DNA from 3 places in the Erwinia sp. 009765445 genome. Region 1 is predicted to be linked to each of the others. Evidence: predicted binding sites of a transcription regulator. Region 1 holds the regulator's gene; each other region holds the start of a gene.
What was found. Region 1 encodes Fur, which represses iron uptake genes when iron is present. Its sites were predicted from a motif close to ATAATAATGAGAACNACTATCAA; they were not measured.
Positions count from the first base shown of each region.

Region 2: a site for Fur is predicted at 2,135-2,157, ahead of exbB (tol-pal system-associated acyl-CoA thioesterase). Genes of this name have one in related genera too.
Region 3: a site for Fur is predicted at 2,342-2,364, ahead of ftnA (non-heme ferritin). Genes of this name have one in related genera too.

Region 1 covers NZ_JBYUWC010000006.1:230,722-236,431, reverse strand. The annotation lists gene seqA (replication initiation negative regulator SeqA) at 1-94, opposite strand, end outside; gene ybfF (esterase) at 346-1,110, shown strand; gene ybfE (LexA regulated protein) at 1,259-1,540, shown strand; gene fldA (flavodoxin FldA) at 1,702-2,232, shown strand; gene fur (ferric iron uptake transcriptional regulator) at 2,554-2,997, shown strand; gene AC3Y5R_RS08595 (beta-N-acetylhexosaminidase) at 3,064-5,710, opposite strand, start outside.
Region 2 covers NZ_JBYUWC010000007.1:149,942-155,651, forward strand. The annotation lists gene AC3Y5R_RS09625 (MFS transporter) at 1-820, shown strand, start outside; gene exbD (TonB system transport protein ExbD) at 907-1,329, opposite strand; gene exbB (tol-pal system-associated acyl-CoA thioesterase) at 1,335-2,069, opposite strand; gene metC (cystathionine beta-lyase) at 2,319-3,518, shown strand; gene AC3Y5R_RS09645 (DedA family protein) at 3,627-4,283, shown strand; gene AC3Y5R_RS09650 (AraC family transcriptional regulator) at 4,308-5,201, opposite strand; gene dkgA (2,5-didehydrogluconate reductase DkgA) at 5,445-5,710, shown strand, end outside.
Region 3 covers NZ_JBYUWC010000007.1:69,587-75,296, reverse strand. The annotation lists gene AC3Y5R_RS09230 (GMC family oxidoreductase) at 1-136, shown strand, start outside; gene AC3Y5R_RS09225 (c-type cytochrome) at 152-1,471, shown strand; gene ftnA (non-heme ferritin) at 1,652-2,161, opposite strand; gene AC3Y5R_RS09215 (sugar-binding transcriptional regulator) at 2,447-3,343, opposite strand; gene AC3Y5R_RS09210 (tagatose-bisphosphate aldolase) at 3,611-4,552, shown strand; gene AC3Y5R_RS09205 (P-loop nucleotide/nucleoside kinase family protein) at 4,545-5,135, shown strand; gene AC3Y5R_RS09200 (PTS sugar transporter subunit IIA) at 5,369-5,710, shown strand, end outside.

The DNA of each region.
Region 1 (5,710 bases):
TCCGGCGCAAAATGTCAGAGGCGCTTTCACCAATATGCTGAGTGTGGCTGGCGATATAACGGTAGAGCTCTTCGTCGACTTCAATAGTTTTCATCTTGATCCAGTACGATTATGGCTTTATAGAGACGGAATGCGCCGTGCATCAGGCAGGTGAAATCGCACGGGCGCTGAACAATCCAGCTCTAACACGAGGATTATAAAGTTAAATCCCGCCGGGGTGTAGCGCCAGCCCTCAATAGCGGCAAAAGTCAGATAATGCCGCAAAAGGATCTGGCCGGTGGCTCCGGCAAGAAATCGTAAATTTATGATACCCTAACCCTTCGTTTCAACTGTAAGAACTTTGCCATGAAATTGAATGCCCGCTTGCAATCTGAACAATCCGCCCACTCTGGCTCTCCGGTGGTGCTGATCCACGGCCTTTTTGGCAGCCTCGATAACCTCGCCGTGCTGGCTCGTGGTTTGAAAGATGAGCGGCAGATCATTCAAATCGATGTCCGCAACCACGGATTATCTCCCCGTTCGACAGAGATGAATTACACCGCAATGGCGCAGGACGTGCTGGAAACGCTGGATGAACTGGGAATCGGTCAGTTTGTCGCAGTCGGCCACTCAATGGGCGGAAAAATTGCTATGGCCCTGACCTCGCTGGCTGCCGAACGTATTGAGCAACTGGTGGTCATCGATATGGCCCCCGTCGCCTACCCTACCCGTCACCACGATGAGATCTTTGCAGCGCTGAATGCAGTGAGCGACGCAGGCGTGAAGGTGCGCAGTGAAGCCGCCGCGATAATGCGCCAGACAATAGATGAAGAGGGAGTGATTCAATTCCTGCTGAAATCTTTTCACGAGGGCGAGTGGCGTTTTAACGTGCCGGTGCTTATGGCTTGCTATGATCGCCTTATTGGCTGGCAAGCGGTTCCTTTATGGCAGCGTCCGACACTGTTTATTCGCGGAGAACTTTCGCCGTATCTGGCTGACGAATACCGTGACGACCTGCTGGCGCAATTCCCTCAGGCGCGCGCCCATGTGATTGCCGGAGCAGGACATTGGGTTCACGCGGAGAAACCTGATGCGATTTTGCGCGCAATTCGCCGTTTTTTTGCGCTGTAAAAACAATTATTTCCTGTGAAAGCTAAATCATTGTCGCCAGGACTTTCACTGGGGTATGATGGCGCGCTAAAATTTTGTCGGCGGTCGATTTTCAGCCGACTTTACGGCCCAATCCATCAGAACTCCAGCCTTTCAGTATCACGATTCTATGGCAAAAGAAAACACGGACCGCACCACGATCGATCTGTTCGCAGATGAGCGTCGTCCGGGACGACCAAAAACCAATCCGCTGACGCGCGATGAGCAGCTGCGTATCAATAAACGCAACCAGCTCAAGCGTGATAAAGTGCGCGGGCTCAAGCGCGTGGAACTGAAAATGAACAGTGACGCGGTGGATGCCCTGAACCAGCTGGCCGAGGAGCGCAACATGAGCCGCAGCGAACTGATTGAAGAAATTGTTCTGGCGCAGCTTGCCAGCCCACAGCGCTGAACGGGCCTTTGACAGGCGAAATCTGCGCGTAATGGCAAAGCACAAAGCGACAAAAGCAGGAGGATTACTCGTTTATCCCCCTGATGCGGTCTGCTATCATTGCCGTTAACACTTTAGGCCAGCCGTCTCACATTATTAAGTTTCAAGAGGTTATTAAACTCATGGCAATCGTAGGCATTTTCTTTGGCAGCGATACGGGCAATACCGAAAACATTGCAAAAATGATCCAGAAGCAGCTCGGTAAAGAAGTTGCGGAAGTTCACGATATCGCGAAAAGCAGCAAAGAAGATCTTGAAGCCTTTGATATTCTGCTGTTGGGTATCCCAACCTGGTACTACGGCGAAGCGCAGTGCGACTGGGATGACTTCTTCCCGACGCTGGAAGAGATCGACTTTAACGGTAAACTGGTTGCGCTGTTTGGCTGTGGCGACCAGGAAGACTACGCCGAATACTTTTGTGACGCCATGGGCACCATCCGCGATATCATCGAGCCAAACGGCGCAGTAATTGTGGGCCACTGGCCAACCGAAGGCTACCATTTTGAAGCCTCAAAAGGGCTGGCAGACGACACCCATTTCCTCGGCCTGGCTATCGATGAAGATCGCCAACCAGAACTGACCGCAGAGCGTACGGAGAAGTGGGTTAAACAGATTTACGACGAGCTGCAGCTCAAAGAGATCCTTGAGGCATAATCACTGGCCTGATGTGGGAGTTATCTCACATCAGGCGTGTGGTTTTTCCTATAGAAGTAATAGGCACATTTTTGTAACTTTCATCTGCAAAACTGTACAATATCGCCATCGGTCATCTCCTGCTCTCTCAGCGCCTTTTGCCCTGAAGGCGAAAAAGGAGGCAGAGCGAAATGTTAACCCCGCATGAATGCTCCCGCACCTTTACTGTGGTTTCCATTTCGACGCATCAGTTCTATACTGGGGTGCTCAGCTTTTGCTCCGACCGATGTTCAGGGCTTTTCAGCCACTTAGTGACTAGCAAAGTAACAGGATAATATCCGCATGACTGACAATAACACCGCATTAAAGAAGGCCGGCCTGAAAGTCACGCTTCCCCGACTGAAAATTCTGGAAGTGCTTCAGGAACCTGAGGGCCATCACGTCAGTGCGGAAGACTTGTACAAACGCCTGATCGACATGGGCGAAGAGATTGGTCTGGCGACGGTTTACCGCGTTCTGAACCAGTTTGATGACGCAGGGATCGTTACCCGCCATAACTTCGAAGGCGGTAAATCCGTTTTTGAACTGACTCAGCAGCATCACCACGATCATCTGATCTGCCTGGACTGCGGCAAAGTGATTGAATTCAGCGATGAATCTATCGAATCCCGTCAGCGTGATATCGCTGAACGTCATGGCATCAAGCTCAGCAACCACAGCCTGTACCTGTATGGTCACTGTGCTGCTGGTGACTGCCGTGAAGATGATACGCTGCACGACAAGTAATCGGTACTATTAAAAAAAACCGGTGACTCTTCACCGGTTTTTTTATTTGTGTCTGACTGTCTCAGCCTACCCCTCTGGTTTTTCAACCCGGCTAAAACGATTGCCATCGCCACTGACAGAACGGATCAAAACCTCACCACTGACCGACGGACGGCTGCTGTCCTGATAACGCTGCCAGCTTTTCCCGCCATCGACCGAGTAGTCAATCGCCAGACCCGGAAGCGCGATATTGGCTTCAAGTTTGCCGTCAGTAATGCGTGCACCCGGTACTGGCAGGCGATATTGCACACCAGCCTTGTCCAGCTTGCTCAACTCACGCTGCCCCAGCAGGTTAGCAAACCGCTGCCAGTCTTTCAGCTGCGCCTGGGTATCAACGTATTTTGTTTCCCCACCGATATACTCTTTACCCGCCTGGTAATCTTGCTCCCATGCAGCCCGGTGCCAGGCTCGCTCGGCGACCGAAAACACTCGTGGGAAGATCATGTATTCCATGTTTTGATCGGTGCGCACCGTCTCACTCCACAGCTGAGCGGATATCCCGTAAGCGCCAGGCCAGGCCTTGTCTGATTTAGCGGTGAAGGTTTTGCCATCGCGATCCATCGAAGTTTCGGCATTCTGCGGCAGGTTATCCGGCGAGAAGCTGAACATTTTACGCTCATCGCTAAAGCGGGTTCCCCAATAGTATCCACGCTCCAGCGGATTCACCTCATACGGGAAGTCCATATAGACGTAGTCCGGGCTGGAGATAATCACCTCATAGCCTTTTTTCGCCCAGTCATTGGCGGAATCAAAGCCGCCCCAGTAGAGCGTATCCCAGAAGTTAACTGCCACGCGCTCAATAGCAAACGCTTTGGCATTCTCGGCATCTTTCAGACCATCCTGCCATGCCTGCATGCGGCCAATACCGTGCTGTTTAACCTGCTGACTGACCTTAAGCGCAAAATAGCTCGGCAGGTGTTCCAGGTCCTCCACCTTGCCCTCTTTGACCATGGTCTGACAAACCTGCGATTTCGCCCACGGCTTGTCCTCTTTGCTCATGTCGAGCAGGCCAGTCCCGTCAACCGGCTTGTTGATATCGGAATATCCCGGTCCGAGGCGAATGTTTTTGGCCTCGTCTCCGCCAAAGTGCCAGGTTTTAATTGGCTGCCCGGCCTCACGATGCATGGCCTGAATTTCACTGATAATTTTATCGGTGAAGCGCAGGGAAGACGCAAGGCAAGGGTTCAGATAGCTGGTACGGTCGTAGAGCTGTACCGAAGTGGTATTGGAATCATCGCCGGGATCGACCAGGCGATATTCAGAGGCTTCCGCCGTTTTGCCCTCTTTGATCAGGCGGTTGTAACGGGCTTCCATCGAGATGACGGCTGCACGGGCGTGGGCTGGCATGTCGATCTCGGGGATCACTTCAATCCCGCGAGCCGCGGCATATTTCACAATCTCGATATAGTCCTGACGGCTGAAATGGCCGGTCCCATTGTTGTCGGTTTCTGGTCCTGAACCCAGCTGCGGCAGCAGACAGCGCTGCTCGCTAAGATCGTGGCAGCGTTTAGCGCCCACATCCGTCAGCTCCGGCAGGCCAGGGATCTCAATTCGCCAGGCTTCATCATCGGTGAGATGGAAGTGGAAGACGTTGATTTTCCAGGCACCCAGTTGATCCAGCATGCGCAGCACCGCCGCTTTGCTGTGGAAGTTACGTGCAACGTCCAGGAATACGCCGCGGTAGGCAAAGCGTGGCGCATCATGTGCGCTAAGGGTGGCGATTTTCGCGCTGCCATCGGCGGGAAGCAGGGAAAGGATCGACTGCAGGCCATAGAACACGCCGTTCTGATCGTAGCCGACAACTTCAGCTTTCTCTTTGCCAATAACCAGTTGATAGCCTCCGGAAACAGTCTGCTCTTTGTTCAGCGCTTTGCTGTCAATACGGGTGGTAATTTCATAGCCAGCAGGCTGTACTTTCAGCCCCAGCAGCTGGAAGCGTTGCTTCACCGCCTGCGCTTTATCTGCCGACAGACTGGCAAGATCCAGCTTCACTCCTTTTGACAGATCGGCATCCTCAGACCGGATATCAACCTGCATCGGCGTGGGCACAATCTGTCCTCTCAATGCCGAAGAGGGCAATGTAGCCACATCACTGTTCTTGTCAAAGCGACTGCTTGCTACCATCAGCACATTTTTATCGTCCGGGGTCCGCTTCCACTGCTCGCCGAAAGGTTCGACAAAAGTGGTCAGATCTTCCGAATCAGTACTGGTGATAATTTTTGGCTTTGCATCGCCAGAGGTCACGTACCAGCGCGGCATCACATCGGTGATAAACAACTGCCAGTACTCATTGATAATCGGGATTTCTACCGTCTCACCAGCGCCGAACCCTTTGAACTTCTCCGTAGGTTCCAGCCGCGTTAAATCGCCAACGATATGCACCATGCGAAACTGATCGCTCTCAACCTTCAGCGTTTCATGGACGTTAGACATATAAATCGCCCAGTCCTTACTGTCGATTGCCGGGCCTGGATTGGTTAAAGTAATGGTTGCCCGGTTGCAGGAGGCCCAGTCGGCCCCCAGCGCTGCACAGTCAATGCCGTGCTGTGCGGCCTGATTATCGGTGACTTTATACTTCACGCCGAACTGGCTAATCTGATCGACAATTTTCTGATCCGCGCTGGCGACGCCGCTGCTCAATGCTGACATCAACGCTACTGCAACAAGACTGGCT
Region 2 (5,710 bases), on a different contig from region 1:
GATCTTTGCCGCTCTGCTTGGTCTGGGCCTGAATCACCTGCTGGCAAAAGACCAGGTCACTGACTGGGGCTGGCGTATTCCGTTCGTGATTGGCTGTCTGATCGTGCCTTTCCTGTTCTGGATCCGCAGCATGCTGGAAGAAACAGAGGCGTTCAGCCAGCGCAAAGTCCATCCCACAATGGGGCAAATTGTCCGTTCGGTGGGCCGCAATTGGGCGCTGGTTCTGTCGGGGATGCTGATGGTCGTCACCACCACCGTGATGTTCTATATGATCACGGCCTTTACACCAACCTTTGGCAAAACCGTGTTGATGATGAGCGACAAGCAGAGCTTCTTCGTCACGCTTTGCGTGGGCCTGTCGAACCTGATCTGGCTGCCAATAATGGGTGCGGTGTCTGACCGCTATGGCCGCCGCCCGCTGCTGATCCTGTTCAGCGTGTTGATGATTGCCACCGCATGGCCCGTTCTGCACTGGCTGGTGGGTTCTCCGACCTTTGCCCACCTGCTGGAGGCCGAGTTGTGGCTCTCCTTCCTCTACGCCAGCTATAACGGTGCGATGGTGGTTTATCTGGCCGAGGTGATGCCTGCTGAAGTGCGCGCTACCGGTTTCTCACTGGCCTACAGCCTGGCGACTGCACTGTTTGGCGGGTTCACTCCGGCAGTCTCCAGCTATCTGATCCACGCCACGGGTGATAAGGCGATGCCGGGCGTATGGTTGACCTTCGCAGCGGTATGTGGCCTGATCGGCACAATGGTGATTAAACGCCTGATCCGTCAGTATCAGGCAAAGCATGGCGGAGTTCCGGCAGTACAGATGTAATCCTCCTGACTTTACAAACTCTGCACCATTAAAAAGCCCCTTCACGGGGCTTTTTGCTGTTCGTATGACTTAACGGAGCAACCTGATCACTTACTGACGGTTTCCATGCCCATCAGGCCAATCTTCAGATACCCCGCCTGGCGCAGCTTATCCATTACGCCCATCAGCGTCTCATAATCCACCGACTTGTCAGCCTGGAAAAATATGGTGGTCTCTTTATTACCCTGCGTCTGACCGTTCAACGCATCCACCAGCGAGTCTGCGGTTACCGCATCATTGCCGATAAACAGCTGCTTATCCGCCTTAATAGAGAGATAGACCGGCTTTTCCGGACGCGGCTGAGGCGCACTGGTCGAGGCAGGCAGATTAACGCGAACGTCAACGGTGGCCAGCGGCGCGGCGACCATAAAGATAATCAGCAGCACCAGCATGACGTCGATAAACGGCGTGACGTTGATTTCATGCATTTCACCGTTGCTATCGAGATCTTCATTTAATCGCATTGCCATGGTGCTTACCCTACCCGCAGTTTCTGCGCGGTTTGCGTGCGCTGTGAGCCATTACTGGCGGCCAGATCCAGGTCGCGGCTCTGCAGCAGCATCACCTGTGCAGCCACATCACCCAGCATCGCTTTGTAGTTGCCGATCAGGCGGGCGAACACGTTATAGATCACGACCGCAGGGATAGCGGCAACCAGACCGATGGCGGTTGCCAGCAGCGCTTCCGCAATACCCGGAGCCACCACAGCCAGGTTAGTGGTCTGCGTCTGGGCGATACCGATAAAGCTGTTCATGATGCCCCATACCGTGCCGAACAGGCCGACAAACGGCGCAATGGCACCAATGGTGGCCAGGAAACCATTGCCACGACCTGCGTGACGGCTGAAGAAGGCCACACGGCGCTCCAGACGGAAAGCGGTACGCTCTTTGATGCCGTCGTTATCGTCTGAGTCTTCTGACAATAACAACTCATTTTCAGCTTCTTTCAGCAACTGCGTGGTCAGGCTGTTGCCTTTAAATTTCGCACAGGTGTCGGCTGCATCCTGCAGGGAACGGGCACCGGCCAGCGCCTGCTGTTCACGCTTCAGGCGGCGTTTTGCCGAGCTGAGCTCTGCACTTTTACTGAAGAAAATGGCCCATGTCACAACCGACGCCAGTAGCAGACCGATCATTACCACTTTAACCACGATGTCTGCATGGTGGTACATGCCCCAGACGGAGAGATCCGTCTGCATCAAATCATTCGTCACGCTGTGTCTCTCCAACGGAAAACGGTAAAAAAAGCCAGTGCGGATCATACCAAATCAATGACGAATTGATAGTGGTTATCATTACTATTTACCCGCTGGTTGCCAATTTTTTACACTCTTTCGGTTTTGTTACCGATAAGCAGAGGGTTTTTGCTGAATCTTTGTCACTTAGCGGGTTGGCGAATTTCACGCCGCCGCCTGCCGTGTTAACGTTAGGGAATAAATGCCATCCGTTAACCGAGCATCCTGATGACCAGTAAAAACATTGAAACGGCGCTGATTGCCGCCGGACGCCGCAAACGATATACCATGGGGTCAGTCAACAGCGTGATCCAGCGGGCCTCATCGCTGGTGTTTGACAGCGTGGCAGAAAAAAAACGGGCCACGGCCGGACGGGCTGAGGGCGAACTGTTTTATGGCCGTCGCGGAACGCTGACCCATTTCTCCCTGCAGGAGGCGATGACCGAACTGGAGGGCGGCGCGGGTTGCGTGCTCTATCCGTGCGGCGCAGCTGCGGTAGCTAACGCCATTCTGGCCTTTGTTTCCGCTGGCGATAACGTGCTGATGGCCGGTTCGGTCTACGAGCCGACTCAGGACTTCTGCAGCAAAATCCTCAGCAAAATGAACGTCTCCACCACCTGGTTCAATCACTGCACCGGCGAAGAGATTGCCGAACTGGTGCAGCCAACAACCCGGGTAGTCTTCCTGGAGTCCCCCGCTTCCATCACTATGGAAGTGCAGGATATCCCGGCTATTGTTGCCGCCGTGCGCAGTAAAGCCCCGGACGCGATCATTATGATCGACAATACCTGGGCTGCCGGCATTCTGTTCCCGGCGCTCTCTTTCGGCATCGACATCTCCATTCAGGCGGGGACCAAATACCTGATTGGCCACTCCGATGCGATGATTGGCACCGCCGTGGCCAATGAGCGCTGCTGGGCGCAGCTGCGTGAAAACTCCTACCTGATGGGCCAGATGGTGGATGCTGATACAGCCTATATGGCGAGCCGTGGCCTGAGAACGCTGGCGGTACGCCTGCGCCAGCACGACGAAAGCGGAATGAAAGTCGCGAACTGGCTGGCAGCAAGACCGGAAGTGGCGGTAGTTAACCATCCGGCCCTGCCGCAATGTAAAGGGCATGAGTTCTGGAAACGGGATTTCACTGGCAGCAGCGGACTGTTCTCCTTTGTCCTTAAGGCCCGTCTGACCGACCACCAGCTGGCGGAGTATCTCGACCACTTCGGGCATTTCAGCATGGCCTACTCATGGGGCGGCTATGAGTCGCTGATCCTGGCGAATCAGCCGGAAGAGCTGGTCGCCATTCGTCCGGCAGGCGGCGTCGACTTCAGCGGGACGCTGGTGCGGGTGCATATCGGTCTGGAAAACGTAGATGATCTGATCGCCGACCTGGCTGCCGGATTTGACCGTCTGGCAAACTGCCCTGCATGAAATAAGTTAAACAGAGCCTCAATAAAACATTATCCGCGTCAGCGATCAAAGTGCGGCGGCCATATTGTCAGTACAATCGTCAGCTCAACGCAGTAAACAGGATATGAAATGGCAGTTTTACACGAGATTGTCTCCGCGCTGTGGCATCAGGATTTTGCCGCGCTGGCCAATCCGGATGTGGTTTGGGTGGTCTACGGCATTATGTTCGTTACTCTGCTGCTGGAAAACGGCCTGCTGCCCGCAGCGTTCCTGCCGGGTGACAGCCTGCTGCTGCTGGCTGGAGCAATGATTGCCAAAGGGGTGATGGGGTTTATTCCGACGGTGGTGATCCTGACGCTTGCCGCCAGCCTCGGTTGCTGGCTCAGCTATCTGCAGGGCCGCTGGCTGGGCAACACGCGGCTGGTGAAAAGCTGGCTGATGCATCTCCCCGCACAGTATCACCAGCGGGCCTGGAGCCTGTTCCACCGTCATGGCCTGATGGCGCTGCTGGCCGGGCGTTTTCTGGCGTTCGTCCGCACCATCCTGCCCACCATGGCAGGGATCTCCGGCCTGAAAAACGGTCGTTTTCAGTTCTTTAACTGGCTGAGCGGCTTGCTGTGGGTTGGGATTCTGGTATCGCTGGGTTATGCCATCAGCCAGGTGCCGTTTATCAAGCGTCATGAAGGCCAGGTGATGGCGATACTGATGATTTTACCGCTGGTGCTGCTGTGTGCCGGCCTGGTAGGCAGTATCACGCTGGTGCTGAAGCGCCGTAAATCCTCCTGATCCAGGCCGGGTTCCGGCCTGCCCTCAGACGCCCTGACGCATGCGGGTAATCTCTTCACCCGGCGTCACGCCAAAATAGCGCTTAAATTCCCGCGAGAACTGCGAAGCACTCTCATATCCTACCCGCATCGCTGCCGCACTGGCCTTCAATCCCTCATGCAGCATCAGCATCCGGGCCTGGTGCAGCCGGTAGCTTTTCAGATATTGCAGCGGAGAAGTGCTGGTGACCGCCTTGAAGTTATGGTGGAAAGCCGAGACGCTCATGTTCACTTCCGCCGCCAGCAGATCAACGCTGAGGTTGTCGGTGTAATGATGCTGAATTCGCCGCAGCGCACGGGCTATCTGGCTAAACTGCGTCTGGCGGCTGACCAGCGCCATCAGCGCCCCGCCGCAAGGCCCCGTCAGCACATGATAAAGGATCTCCCGGATAATCTGCGGGCCAAGCACGCGGGCATCACGCGGATTTTGCAGCACATCCAGCAGGCGCTCCGCCGCGCAAAGCATATCTTCAGTCAGCTTTGATGAGTGAATGCCCCGGGTTTGCGGCTGCGGCTGGAAGCTGTCATCGTCGCCGATATCAATCAGCAAGTCCTGCAGCTTGACCGGATCAACGTTCAGCAGAATCCCGGCCAGTGGCTCTTCAGACGTAGCGAAAGTTTCACACTCGACCGAGAGCGGCACGGTGAGCATCAGATATTCCGTGGCGTCGTAGTGGAAAACATGATTACCGAGGTAGCCGATTTTATGTCCCTGAAACAGGATCACGATACCGGAAGTGTAAAGCACGGGGGTGCGACCGCTCGACTGGTTGGCGTAAATCAACCTGACATCCGGCACAGAAGCCATTCTCGACGCGCCCGTGGTGACCAGCTTAATCACCTGACTGGCGAGCCGGGTACAGAGGGTATTGCGATCCATAGTCGGTTCTCACGCTGAGAGGAGTCCTGGCGACATCATGCCGAATCTGTCAGCGATCCTCCAGTATTGTGGAGGATCAGGCAAGAAAGCGGCAGAAACGGGCACGTTTTTCCGGTCTTCCGCCGGTAAAACTTTCATCGGCATGACATCATAAGATTTATCAGACGACCCGTTAAACTCAACTAAACTTAACATCACCAACCGGCTCAGAGCAGCCGGTTCATTCGCTGCAAAGGAGAGATCATGGCAGAGCAACCAATAATTAAACTCCACGATGACAATATGATGCCGCAGTTCGGTCTTGGCGTCTGGCAGGCCACTATAGATGATGCACGTAAGGCTGCGGTCAAAGCGCTGGAGGTGGGCTATCGTTCCATCGATACTGCCGCAATCTATAAAAACGAGGAAGGGATTGGCCAGGCGCTGCAGGAAACGGATGTCGCACGAGACGATATCTTCGTCACCACCAAATTGTGGAACGACGATCAGCTGAACGCCGAAAAAGCGAT
Region 3 (5,710 bases), on a different contig from region 1:
TGTATTGGGAGCATGCTGCTTTCCGCAGAACCTTGCCTATAACCCGACCGGAATCGTGGGGGCGACGGCGCTGTTTGCGGCCAACGCCATTCGTACACAGTATCTGGCCAACCCCGGACCTCTGGTTCAGGCCTGACAAGGAAGACAAATCATGATCAAGCATTCTGGATGGTTAGCTTCTTTGCTGTTGGCCAGTCTGGCTCCGGCTGTGGAGATTGCGGCGGCGGCCCCGGCTGCAGACACTCCGATTAGCCGGGGGCATTATCTGGCTCAGGCCGGAGACTGCGCGGCATGTCATACTACCTCCGGCGGAGCCGACTTCGCTGGCGGGCTGAAAATGTCCACTCCGATGGGCGCCATTTATTCCACCAATATCACCCCCGATAAGCAAACCGGCATTGGTGATTACACCTATGATGACTTTGCCAAAGCGGTGCGTGGCGGCGTGGCGAAAGATGGTCACCGATTGTATCCCGCGATGCCTTACACCTCATTTGCCAAAGTGAATGATGAGGATATGCATGCGCTGTATGACTACTTTATGAAGGAAGTGCCTGCGGTTAATCAACCCGACCGCGACAGTGATATTCCGTGGCCGCTGAATATGCGCTGGCCGCTGATGGTGTGGGACTGGGCGTTTCATGATGATAAGCCTTTCCAGCCGGACAGCAGCCAGAGCGCGGAGTGGAATCGGGGTGCGTATCTGGTTCAGGGGCTGGAGCACTGCGGCACCTGTCATACGCCACGCGGGATCGGCTATCAGGAAAAAGCGCTGGATCAGAAAGACGCCGCTTACCTTACCGGCGGCACGCTGGAAGGCTGGCATGCACCGGATCTGACCGGTAATCAGAAGGAAGGGATTGGCAACTGGTCGCAGCAGGATGTGGTCAGCTTCCTGAAAACGGGCTGGACCGCCAACACCGCAGCATTTGGTTCGATGACGGATGTGATAGAGCACAGTACCCAGCATCTCAGCGAGCAGGATCTGAACGCGATGGCGATATACCTGAAAAGCCTGAAGCCATCCGATCCACAGGCTCAGGCCCCAAAAGCCGATGAGGCGACCAAAGTTGCGCTGGTGAAAGGGGATATGAGCAAGCCGGGTGCGCAGGTGTATATGGATAACTGTGCCGCCTGTCACCGTACGGATGGGAAAGGCTACAGCCACACCTTCCCGGCGCTGGCGCATAACCCGGTACTGCTGAGTGAGGATCCCTCTTCGCTGATCAGTATTGTGCTGCGGGGTGGGAAAGCGGCGGTAACGCATCAGGCCGTCACCGGCCTGGCCATGCCGGACTTTGGCTGGCGTCTGGATGACCAGCAGGTGGCGGATCTGTCAACCTTCGTTCGCAGCAGCTGGGGTAACAACGCGCCAGCGGTTACTGCAGATCAGGTGAAGAAGCTGCGCTCAACGGTCTCGACCGTTGAGCGCAAGGATCCGGACAAGCAGGATAAACCGCAGGAACACTAAAGAAGTGAAAGCCTCTTTGTGGTAATTGTGTGGATGTCGATACCATAAAGAGCATCTTTATCATAATGTTATAATAAGAAAAAGGAGGCGAAAGCCTCCTTTTTTAATGCTGACCGGTTTGTCAGACTACGACTTCATTCACCGCACTGAGCACCGTCAATAAGCCAGCGTGCCGGTTTCTTAAGCCTGTGGATCGCTGCTGGTACTCATCTTCATCAGATCTTTATCCACGAAGAACAGCGCTTCGCCGCTGTTACCCACCAGAGCCAGTTTATCCAGTACTGATTTGAACAGCTTCTCTTCTTCGTGCTGCTCAGCCACATACCACTGCAGGAAATTAAAGGTGGAGTAGTCCTGCGTGGTCATTGCTGCGTGCACCAGTTCGTTAATTTTGACGGTGATCAGCTGCTCGTGCTGGTAAGCCTGCTCCAGCACTTCGTTAAGCGAGTTAAAGGTCACTGGCGGAGCGGCGATGGTGCCCAGAACCGGCATGGCTCCGGTGTCGCTCAGGTAGTTAAACAGGCGCTGCATGTGCTGCATCTCTTCTACAGAGTGCTCACGCAGGAACGCGGCTGCGCCTTCAAAACCTTTATCGGCACACCAGGCGCTCATCTGTAAATAGAGATTGGCGGAGAAGAATTCAAGATTTAACTGGTCGTTCAGCTTTGCGGTCATATCGGTGGTCAGCATAGCAGCTCCATAATTAAGCAGGTAATTATAAAAAATAGTTGTACGTATTATGCACGGCTGTTGCAAAAATAAAAACCGTTTACCTGTTTTTTTATGCAGAATTTGTTGAACTTAACGTTATGAAAGATAAGTGATAATTATTATCGTCGTAATCTGAATTATTCCATTTTTTAAATGGTTTTGATAACCATTCTTATTATTAAGTGGGGAGAATAAATGATAAAAAAATAAATAAATTCAGATGGAGACGATATTTTTCCTCCCCCAAAAGGGAGAGGAACAGGTTTATTCCACCATCAGGCGATCGAGAATGGCCTGAGCCGTTTTCACATCTGTGACCAGTGAATTGATCATCCCCGAGCGAACAGCACCAATAATCCCGGCGGCTTTCTCTGGGGTGGCGGCAACGCCAATGGTCAGCGGCGTGTTGCGCAGCTGGGCAGGAGAGGCGGCAATCATTCCTTCCTCGCCTTCCCAGTGCAGGATCTCGCCCTCTTCCGTCACATAGTGGCGCAGCACATCCCCTGCGGCATGGCTCAGCGCCTGCTCATCCGCGGTTGCGGTAGTGGTTTCCGCCGGAGCCGGAGTGTGCGTCAGCCCGACGCCAACAATCGCCACGTCGAGATTATCCCACAGTGAAATAATTTGCTGCACGCCCGGATCGCACAGGAACGCATCGCGCAGCATCGGCGAGGAAATGTATGGAGCATGCAGGAAATGCGGCGTCCCGCCCATCAGCTCTGCAGCCTGGCGTACAAACTCGTTGATCTGGAAATGCGCAGCCGCCTGCTGCATTCCGCCGTTCAGCGCCACAGTCAGCACGCCAGGCAAGCGCGGCAGGCCAGTCAGGGTCACTTCGCGCACGGCACGTCCCCAGCCTATCCCCACCACTGAACCGGCAGTCAGCCCCGACTGCTGCAGCAATCCGGCCAGCGGCGTGGCCAGCGATCCCAGCACGTTGGTCGGCGGCGGCTCGACAACCGCGGCGTTTTTCAGCCCCAGGCGCTGGATAAGATCGGCGGTGATCTCTTCCGGAGAAGTGAGTTCGACCACCTCAATGCGCACGATCCCCGCCTGCCGGGCCTTATTCAGCAGACGCGAGATTGTGGCGGTGGACACCCCCAACTTTTTGGCAATGTCGACCTGCGCCATATCTGACTGATAGTGCAGCTTTGCCACCATATGCATCATCGCCCGCGTGGTAGCGGCGTCTTGTAAAAGAGGCTCTTTCAGCTTGAAATTCCTTTCTGCAATGTATTACACTCAGTTCATCGATTGGGGAATTATTGCGCAACAACCGTTAAATTGCAATGCGTAAACCCGGCAAAAACCCTGACAGGACGCCATGTTGACGGCCTTGTTGGCACCGCCGGGGAGACGGAACGGCAGCAAGAGAAAAGAGGCAGTAACCGTGTTTTAAAACCTGAAAACAGAACCTGGGAGAAACAAATGTCACATATGTCCACTTCAGAACTGCGTGGTTATCAGCAAATTTGCGGCAGCAATGGCGCGATGTTAGTTATCGCCTGCGACCAGCGTGGCGCGATGCGCAGCTTACTCACTTCCGACACTGAGCAGCAGAAAGCGATTTCTGAAAAGCAACTGGGCCGCATCAAGGCGGATATCACGCAATATCTTGCAAGCCAGGCTTCCTGCGTGCTGGTCGATCCGGTTTGTGCCGTGCCTGACCTGGTGGACGACGGCGTCATCGCCCGCGATACCGCGCTGTTGATCGGACTGGATGCCTCTGGCTGGGACACCACTCCGGAGGGGTATCGCAACTCGCGCCTGGTGGAGGGCATTAATGCCCGCCGCGTCAGAGAACTGGGTGGCAATGGCGGCAAAATCATGGTCTATCTGCGTGCCGACCGTCCGGATGCTAACGAACATAATCTGGCTATTCTCCGCCACTGTGTGGAAGACTTTGCCCGCGAAGACCTGCTGCTGGTGGTGGAGTTCCTGACCTATCCCCTGGAAGGGGAAAGCGATGCCGACTATAAAAGTAAAGTTCCTTCCCTGATTTTCGAAGGCACCAAACTGTCGCTGGAATGCGGTGCGAAAGTGCTGAAAATTCCTTATCCGGGATCGGCAAAAGACTGTGCTGCCATTACCGAACTGGCTGGCGAGGTGCCGTGGGCCGTGCTGTCAGCGGGTGTTGACCACTCCACTTTCCTCGGACAGGTCGCCGATGCAATGAGCAACGGGGCTTCCGGAGTCATTGCCGGCAGGGCATTATGGAAAGACTGCATTTCGCTGGATCGTAACGTGACGCGGGAAAAACTGGAAACCTTAGCTGTGCCAAGGTTGAGAGAGATTCAGGCGGTAATCGGAAAGTATTTCTCTTCATCGGAACAACAATCAGCAACCCGCGAGGAGCAGGTGAATGTCTGAAGGGCAACTGGCAAGCCAGAGCAACGCCTTGCGTAATGGCAAGCGCGTGGTGATGGTGAATGGCATCCCCGCCTCGGGTAAAAGCAGCATAGCCAGAGAGCTGGCAACAGCGACCGGCTGGCCCATCCTGTCTGTTGACGGGATCAAGGAGCCTTTTATGCGCCAGCTTGAGAATGTGGATCGCGCGCTGAACCGTCGTCTCGGCATCGCCAGCTATCAGGCCATCTGGTCTGTGATTGCCAACGCCCCACAGGGTTGTACCTTTATTGTTGATGCCTGGTTTGGCTTCCAGCCAAAAGAGAACCTGGTCAGTTTTCTGCATGAAGCGCAGGTGACTGCGGTGGCGGAGATCTGGTGCCAGCTACCAGGTGAACTGGCCGCTCAGCGGTATGAGTCGCGACTGGCAAATCGCTTGACTGGTCATCCGGGTGCGGAATATATCCCGGAACTGATTGCACTGGCAGAACGTGCTGAGCCGATGCGACTGGGGCCTGTTTATATTGCCGATCAGACCAAAACAGCGGAACCCAATAATTTACTGAACTGGACCCGAGAGGTGTTATCAACAATTAATTATAAATAATCAGTTTCTCACTGAAATAGTGAGTAAGAAATATCCTAAATGAATTTATTTATTAATATTATCCGTTCTGGTTTTGTTTTATAACCAGCGAGATACTATGTTTATAGTAAATTAATTACCCTTTCGATATCGAAAATATTTTATTTAATTTTCAAATGGGTAAGTAGATCACGTTTTTATTGATGTCCGGTAAGTATATTAAATAAACGCCTGATTTTAATATAAGGATGACTATGCTGACTGACTGGATTAATGAAACTAATCTAAATATGCGAACACATGTCGAAGACTGGCAGCAGGCCGTGTCGCTGGCGCTCCAACCGATGGTTGAGGCCGGTGACGTAGAGCCACGCTACCTGCAAGCGATTTATGATATGCATCGGGAAATAGGTCCTTATTATGTTTTAGGCGAGGGCATTGCGATGCCTCATGCCAGACCAGAGGAAGGCGTAATTAAGACAGCACTGTCTCTCCTGATTATTTCAGAAGGGGTAAGTTTTAATAGTCCTGACAATGATCCGGTTTATGTTGTGTTCGCTCTGGCCGCCGTTGACAGTCACTCTCATATTGAAATG